2 regions of the Marinobacter sp. JSM 1782161 genome follow, and region 1 is predicted to be linked to the other one. Evidence: riboswitches for the same ligand, from Rfam matches in the RefSeq annotation. Region 1 holds a riboswitch; the other holds the start of a gene.
The links. Region 1 has a riboswitch for thiamine pyrophosphate ahead of GQB00_RS17565 (sodium:solute symporter family transporter). Riboswitches for the same ligand answer to the same signal wherever they lie in the genome.
Positions count from the first base shown of each region.

Region 2: another riboswitch for thiamine pyrophosphate. It lies ahead of thiB (thiamine ABC transporter substrate binding subunit); the one in region 1 lies ahead of GQB00_RS17565 (sodium:solute symporter family transporter).

Region 1 is NZ_WSSA01000004.1:239,831-244,022, forward strand. Features, by position in the region: gene GQB00_RS17560 (PHB depolymerase family esterase) at 1-1,009, opposite strand, end outside; gene GQB00_RS17565 (sodium:solute symporter family transporter) at 1,312-2,682, opposite strand; TPP riboswitch at 2,672-2,792, opposite strand; gene GQB00_RS17570 (MBL fold metallo-hydrolase) at 2,928-3,896, shown strand; gene GQB00_RS17575 (potassium channel family protein) at 3,986-4,192, shown strand, end outside.
Region 2 is NZ_WSSA01000003.1:159,618-163,809, forward strand. Features, by position in the region: gene GQB00_RS13455 (BCCT family transporter) at 1-1,404, opposite strand, end outside; TPP riboswitch at 1,803-1,902, shown strand; gene thiB (thiamine ABC transporter substrate binding subunit) at 1,948-2,949, shown strand; gene thiP (thiamine/thiamine pyrophosphate ABC transporter permease) at 2,925-4,192, shown strand, end outside.

The sequences.
Region 1 (4,192 bases):
GGCGGGCAAAGAAGTCCCAGATGATGTCCGGGTAGCTGGGACCGGCGCGCACTGCCCAGGCCCCTTCGCTGCCATCTTCGCCGCCGACCCAGTAATGGCCGTGGTCAGTGTCCGTGGTATTGGCTGTCGCCGTGGGCCCGTCGAAGAACACCGTCTCCATCACCGAGCGGCCGTCGCCGTTACCGTAGCGGGTGTGCAGGCAGTCGTAGTCGTCCTGGTGGAACGGCGCGCAGGTGGCCTGACTCTGTTGGGCGGTGGCGGGTGTATTGTGGCTGGCGTCGCCGAACACCTGCAGGTGGGCATCGCGGATGTTGCGTCCCGCCGGCTGGATGACCGTGCAGTCGTTGTTGTTCTGCAGGACCATCAGCGGAATCGGGTAGGTGTCGTTCCGTTCCGCGTTCATGTCGCTGACCAACTGACTGACGCTGTGGAAGGTGGCGTAGCCGGGACACTGCCCGGACAGGGAGACCGAGGCGGCGTCCTCACCGTAGGGCAGCCCCGAGGCCGGAGCCGCGGCGGCCCAGTATTCGTTGTGGATGACGGCGGCGACCACTGCCATGGCACCGCCCGACGACAGGCCGGTGATGTAGCGGCGGTTGGGGTCGATGCTGTAGGTCGCCTCCACCGCCTGACCGATGCGCAGCAGATCCTGGGGCTCGCCGGAGCCTTCGTGCTGGTGCTGGTCGAACCAGAAGCCCCAGCAGTTCTGGTTGCGCAGGCCGTCGTAGCTGGTGATGAACGGTGTGACCAGGATAAACCCGTAGCGGTCGGCGGCCGACTGCAGCCCCCACTCGTTGAGGGCGTTGGACTGGGTCTGGCTGCAACCGTGCAGGGCCATGACCATGGGCGCCGGGGTGATCAGCGTGTCGGGTACATAGACCTGGTACTGGCGGTCCCGGGAGGCGGCGTAGCTGCCGGCGGGAAGGGTGTTGGAGGTGACGCTGCCGGCACTGGCGAGCGCCGGCAACAGCACGATCATGACGACCGCCATGAGCAATCGGGTAGGCATGGTGCGCTCCTTGCTGTCTTGTTGTTGTGATGAAGGGGATTCAGACGGGCCACTGGGCCCGGCAACCGGGTGTTATGCGGTTGCCATGCCAATCCAGGAAAAGCTTTTAAAACAGCAGGTTGGCAATCTGCGCCTGGCAGGGGCCGAGAGGAGTATCCGGATTCCCGGACAGGTGTGGGGCTGCGTCGGGCGGCAAAGCCCCAGCGGACGGGACGGAGGCGGTGTCCGCGGCGATGGACAGTGTCCGCGGGATTGGACAGATCGGCCGGCCTGACGTGAGAGGCCGGCCGATGATCAGGCCGTCAGGCGGTCGTGGTGCGCGGGCGCAAAAGGCTCACCGCAACGCTGATCCCGGCGGACGCAAGCAGTGACCCGAGGAACGGCGCCAGGGTCGGTACGCCGCCGGGGAAGCTGGCCGCGTGCAGGCCCCGCATCGCGCTGCCGGTGTCGATCCAGCCCGGGAGGATGGCGCCGATGAGGCCGGCCACGGCGCCCCACACCGCCGCCTCGATGGTCATGCGCGACCACAGGCCCAGCAGCACGGGCACCACCACGGTGGCGCACAGCAGGTCGGCGATCAGGAACAGGCGCAGCACCGAGTAGCCCTGCAGCGCCACGATCACCACCGGCACCATCAGGCCCACCGTCAGCCAGCGCGCACCGCTCAGCGATAGGCCGCGTTTTTCGGTCACCGCCAGCGACGCCAGCCCGTTCTGCAGGGTGTCCACCGACGAGGCGACCAGGGTCAGCGCCAGCACCAGCGCCGCCAGGCTTAGCCAGCCCGGCGCCTGGCCGAGCATCGCGAAGAAGGGAATGGGCGGGCTGCCCAGGTCGGCGCCGCTGGCAGCCGCGGCAATGCCCAGACCGCCCACCAGGGCGACGACCAGCACCGTGGTTATGCCACCGAGCACCGCGCCCCGGCCCAGTGCCCGGTCGCTGCTGGCGGCCCACAGGCGTTGCCAGTAGCCCTGGTGGAACAGGTTGGCGGCGGTGACCGCGATCACCAGGGTCAGGGCCACGGCGAGGGCATCACCCAGTGGCGCCGAGGCCATGGCGGTCGCGGGGCGATCCGGCAGTTGCGGCAGGGCCACCGCTGCGACCAGTGCGATCAGGGCGATCAGCAGCAGCGCCTGCCAGCGGTCGGTGGCAAGGCTGGCGCGCAGCCCGCCCCAGGCGGTGTAGGTCAGGGTTGCCAGGGCGACACCCAGCACCGCGATATTGCCGTCGAGATCGGTCAGCAGCGCGGTGATGGCGCCCACCGCGGTCAGCTCGGCGGTCAGGAAGCACAGCATATAAAACACCGAGATCAGCGCCACCCAGCGGCGCATGCGGGGTCCGTAACAGGCGTCGGCAAACTCGCCGATGCTGCGGCCTTCCGGCAGGTGACGGCGGATGGCCGGGCCGCAGGCGGCGAACACCAGGAACGGCAGCGCCGCGCCGATGGCGTAACCGGCCAGGGCCACCGGCCCCACCAGGGCGCCCACTTCGGGCGGTGCGAACAGGATCCAGCCGCCCATGCCGGAAGCCAGGAAGGACAGCCCCAGGGCGCGGGAGCCCTGGGAATTGCGGGCGGTGACGTAGTCGTCCAGTCCGCCGTCCGTCGCCCGGGCGCGCAGGCCCAGCCAGGTGAATACAAGCAGTGCGGCCGCTATGGCCACCGAGGTCAGAATCACGTCGCGCTTCCTCCGCCGGTACGAACCGGATCAGGTTCCAGGGTTTGGGACGGGAAGGCCCGTCGTGTTCTCAGTCCACCGCGTCGCGGCGGACTCCCCTGGCGACAAAATGTGTGTAGTCGGTAAGTAATGGTCCATACTGACACAGTTCGAAAGTTCAGGCGATTGGCGTTTAATCGGCTTTACTTTGAACGACGTAGCCTCTTTTCGACGACGCATGGACACCGACCAGAAGGAGACTCCGCATGCCCCTTATCCGATCCGGACTCGCGGCCCTGGCGCTGCTGGTTCTGGCCAATCCCCTCGCCCACGCGGCCGACACCGTCCGGGTGACCCCACTGGGCGGCCAGGACGGCGAGTTCTGCGTGCTCGACCGGGCCCTGGTGTTCGAAGACCCCAACGGCACCCGCATTCTCTACGACGCCGGCCGCACCGTGGCCGGGGCCGACGACCCGCGCCTGGGTGATATCGACGTGGTGCTGGTCAGCCACGTTCACGGCGATCACCTGGGCGACCGTCACATCCCCGAGCCCAATGCCGGCAGTTGCGGTAGCCCGGCGGCCTCGGAGGACGACGCACCCCTGTCCAACAGCGTGAAGATCGCCGTGGCCAAGGACGCGCGCATCGTCACCGGCAGCGAAATGGCGAGCTTCTTCGCCGGGCGTCTGCAGGCCGCTGGCGGCAACCCGGACAACTCGGTGCTGGTCCGCTTCGGCGCCCACGTGGATGAAGGCGGCGTCGGCATCACCACCGTGCCGGCGGTGCACAGCAACGGCCTGTCGCCGAAGTTCATCGACGGTGAGATGGGCAAGATCTACCAGGCCGCCGGGCTGACCGCCTACGTGGGCCCGCCCACCGGCTATGTGCTCACCTTCAGCAACGGCCTGGTGGTCTACCTGTCCGGGGACACCGGCATCACTGCCGATCAGGAAGCGGTTGTCCAGGACTACTACGGTGCCAAGCTGGCGGTGATCAACATCGGCGACACCTACACCACCGGCCCCACCGAGGCGGCCTACGTGGTCAACGAGCTGGTGGAGCCGGCCAGCGTGATTCCCTCCCACGCCAACGAACCGGCGACGAAGGATGGCAAGGTTCAGGCGGGGACCCGCACGGCGGCGTTCATCGAGGCGGTGGATGTGCCGGCGCACGTGCCGCTCAGTGGCCGGACCATGGCGTTCGATGCCAGCGGACGCTGTGCGGAAGGCTGTTAGCGAGGATGGCCGGACGCGGGTATGCTGCTCCCTGAGTCGTTAACAGGATGCCCGCGATGTCCGATGCTGTTGCAATCGATCAGGTTTCCCTGCTGGTCGTCAGTGCGCTCAATATCGGCGTGACGGCGCTGGTGGTGCTGGTGCACTTCCAGAGCCTGTACCTGTTGAGCCGCTTTATTCCCCATTTGGGCCTGCCCCACCATTTCCGCATCGTCGTGGGTGTCGGCGGTGCGCTGTTGGCGCACCTGGCGGAGATCTGGCTGTTCGGGCTGGTCTATTACTGGATGAACGAGCGC
Region 2 (4,192 bases), on a different contig from region 1:
CGCCCAGAAAACACGCTGCTGGGTCGGCGCATCCAGCTTACCGCCGGCGGTGATGGAGTCGATGACCAGCGAACCGGAGTCCGAAGACGTCACGAAGAACACCAGCACCAGGATGATACCGATGAAGGAGATCACCGCGGTCAGCGGGATATTCTCGAACATCTGGAACATGGCCAGGGAAACGTCGCTCAGGCCATCGGTCGCCAGGGTGCCCACGCCCGCCTGAATCTGCTCCAGCGCGCTGCCACCGAAGGCACTCATCCAGACAACCGTGATCACGGTCGGGATAATCAGTACCGCGGTGACGAACTCACGTACGGTGCGGCCTTTGGAAACACGGGCGATGAACATGCCGACGAACGGTGACCAGGAGATCCACCAGGCCCAGTAGAACACGGTCCAGCCGTGGAACCAGGTCTCGTCTTCGCGACCGAACGGGTTGCTCAGCGGCACGATGTTGGCGACGTAGGAGGAGGCGGTGGTCCACATGGCCTGGAACACGCCCAGCGTGTGGCCGGCGAAGATCACGAACGCCAACAGCAGGGCTGCGAGGACCATGTTGATGTTACTGAGAATCTTGACGCCACCGTCCAGGCCGCGCACCACGGATACCAGCGCCACGCAGGTGACACCGACAATGATGGCGATCTGGGTTGCCATGCCGCCGTCGACGCCGAACAGGTACTGCAGACCGGAAGCCGCCTGTTGTGCCCCCAGACCCAGAGATGTCGCCAGACCGAAGATGGTGGCCAGCACCGCCAGGATGTCGATGATGTCACCGATCCAGCCCCAGACGCGATCACCGAAGATCGGGAAGAACGCGGAACGCAGGGTCAGCGGCATGCCCTTGTTGAAGGCGAAGAACGACAGGGACAGCGCGACCACCGCGTAGATCGCCCACGGATGCAGGCCCCAGTGGTACATGGTGGCGCCCAGTGCCATGCTGGCACCTTCCGGCGTATTGGGCGCTGCATTCAGCGGCGTACCATACCAGTCGGTGTAGTAGGCCACCGGCTCAGCCACGCCCCAGAACATCAGGCCGATACCCATGCCGGCTGCGAACAGCATTGCGAACCACGACAGGGTGGAGAACTCCGGCACCGCATCCTTGCCGCCGATGCGGATTTTGCCCACCGGCATGAAGATCAGTGCCAGGCAGAAAATCACGAAGATATTACCGCTGATCAGGAACAGCCAGTCAAAGTTATTGATGGCCCCGGTCTTGGCGCCGTTAAGCATTGATTTCGAAACGTCCGGGAACAGCAGGGTTCCCACCACGAATACGATAATCAACGCAGCGGTAATGAAGAACACCGTCTTGTGCAGGTCGAGCCCCAGGGGGGTTACATTGTCCTGACCCGCTTGATAGTCGGTGGAGTACTCGTCTTTAAGGACTTCGCTCACGTCAAGTCTCCTCGAACGGATTTACTGGCCCAATAGTTTTGGACTCAAATTACAGGCGTGTAAGTTTATTGATTTGAGTACAAAATATCAAAATCGAATGACGGCCTGCCTCCATACACTCAACGTAGACCAGATTGGCCGCCGCTTCCCGGAAAATACGGAAAATCCCAATAATATGCCGGAACAGCCGGATAAAGCCGGCCCGAAAGACTTTTCGGCGTCTGAAGAGTGACATTCCCAAGCACCGACATGCCCGGCGTCACGTGAGACGCCCGACCCGCTATTTACTTACAGGTCTAAAGATGGTTGTCGCCGTCCGCAAATAACCCGCCACGCTTCCAGCGACTCGACTCTATGTCCAGCGACTCCATGACGGCGAAGGTCTCTGTTAGAATGAAAACCTCTCAACGGGGTGTCTGCTGGAAATGGCAGGCTGAGATCAAACCCGCAGAACCTGATCCGGATCATGCCGGCGCAGGGATTGAGTGGCATTGCGCCTATTCTGCGGCCCCCGTTTCCACCGACCGATAACGGGACCCTGACATGGCAATACCTTTCCGGGCACTGCTGGCGGCCCTGGTTTTCTGCAGCCAGTACGTCCTCGCCGCGCCCACACTGACCGTCTACACCTACCCGTCCTTCGTGTCCGAGTGGGGACCGGGACCCGCCATCAAGGAACGCTTCGAAGCCCGCTGCGACTGCACCCTCGATTTCGTAGCCCTCGACAGCAGCGTCGCTATCCTTCATCGGTTGCGCCTGGAGGGCGAGTCCACCCCCGCCGACGTGGTGCTCGGCCTGGACGCCAGCATCATGGCGGACGCCCGCAGGACCGGACTGCTGGCACCGCACGGCACCTCGCTGTCAGCTCTGGACCTGCCCATCGCCTGGAACGACGACACGTTCGTGCCCTACGACTGGGGCTACTTCGCCTTCGTCTACGACACCGAGCAGCTGGAGCATCCCCCAACCAGCCTCGATGCCCTGATCAACGCCCCCGATGACCTCAAGATTATCCTGCAGGATCCGCGAACCAGCACCCCGGGGCTGGGCTTCCTGCTGTGGATGAAGAAAGTCTACGGCGACCGGGCGGCCGAGAAATGGCAGGCCCTGCAGCCACACATCCTGACCATGACCAAGGGTTGGAGCGACGCCTACTTTTCCCTGTTCATGAACGGCGAGGCGCCGATGGTGCTGTCCTACAGCACTTCGCCGGCCTACCACATGGCGGTGGATAACACCGATCGCTACCAGGCGGTGGCGTTCGACGAGGGGCATTACCTGCAGGTGGAAGTTGGCGCCCGGGTGCGTACCAGCGACCAGCCCGAGCTGGCGCAACGGTTCCTGGCGTTCATGCTGTCACCGGCGTTCCAGAGCGAGATTCCGCTGAAGAACGTGATGTACCCGGCCACCGACCTGGGGGATGAGCTGCCGGACGTCTTTGAACGCCTGATCCGGCCGGAACAGACCCTCTACTTCGAACCGCAAACCGTGGCGGACAACCGCCGGACCTGGATCGACGAGTGGCTCAACGCGACCGCACAATGACACCGCCGCTGAGCCATCCCCGCTGGCAGATCTGGCCGGGTCGCCTGGTGGCGCTGCTCCTGCTGGGCATCGTCGCCGCCGGCTTTTTCGGGCTGATGCGCGAGTGGCGCGGGGCGGCGCTGACCGAGCTGTGGCAGTCCGCCTACCTGCGCCAGGTGATCTGGTTCAGCGTCTACCAGGCCGCCCTGTCCACACTGCTGAGCCTGCTGCTGGCCATTCCTGTCGCCCGCGCCCTGCACCGCCAACCACGACTGTTCGGCCGCGGACTGATCCTGCGCCTGAGCGAGCTCAGCCTGGTGCTGCCCAGCATCGTCGCGGCCTTCGGGCTGGTCGCGGTCTACGGCCGCAGCGGCTGGCTCAGCCCGGTGTTCGACGCCCTCGGAGGCTGGACCCTGTACGGCCTGCAGGGCATCCTGCTGGCCCACGTCTTCTTCAACGCCCCCCTGGCGGCGCGCATCCTGCTGCAGGGCCTGGAACGCATCCCCGCCAATCAGTGGCGCCTGGCCGCCCAGTACGGCCTGGGCAGCCGCGCATTGTGGCGCAGCCTGGAGTGGCCCGCGCTGAGACAGGTCCTGCCGGGGCTGGCGGTGTTCATCTTCATCCTCTGCTTCACCAGCTTCGCCATCGTCATGACCCTCGGCGGCGGCCCGCGCTCCACCACCATCGAGGTGGCCATCTACCAGTCCCTGCGCTATGACTTCGACTTTGCACGTGCCGCGGTGCTGGCACTGGTGCAACTGCTGATCTGCGGCAGCCTGTGGTGGCTGGCCACCCGCTATCGGGGCCCATCCGGACTGGTTCCGGGGCAGTTGGAAACGTCACCGGGTCTGCGCCGCGATGCCCGGGGCTTGGCGGGCTGGCGTGACCGCACGTTGCTGGCGCTGTTCCTGCTGTTCCTGCTGCTGCCGCTGGCGGCGGTGGTCTGGAAAGGGCTGCCCGAACTCTGGACCAGCGCCGGTAACACCCTGCTCTGGTCCAGTCTGTTGCGCAGCGTACTGGTCGCCACGGCCGCGGCCGGAATGAGCCTGGGGTTCGGGCTGGCCATCCTGGGGTGCAGCCGGCACGAACGTCAGGCCGGCCATGGTCGTCGCGCCCGGCTGACCGAAGCATGCGGCCACCTGACCCTGCTAGTGCCGGCCCTGGTGCTGGGCACGGGGCTTTTCATCCTGCTGCGGCCGCAGTTGGGCCAGGGCCCGCAAGGGCTGACGCTGGTGGCGCTGATTAACGCACTGATGGCGCTGCC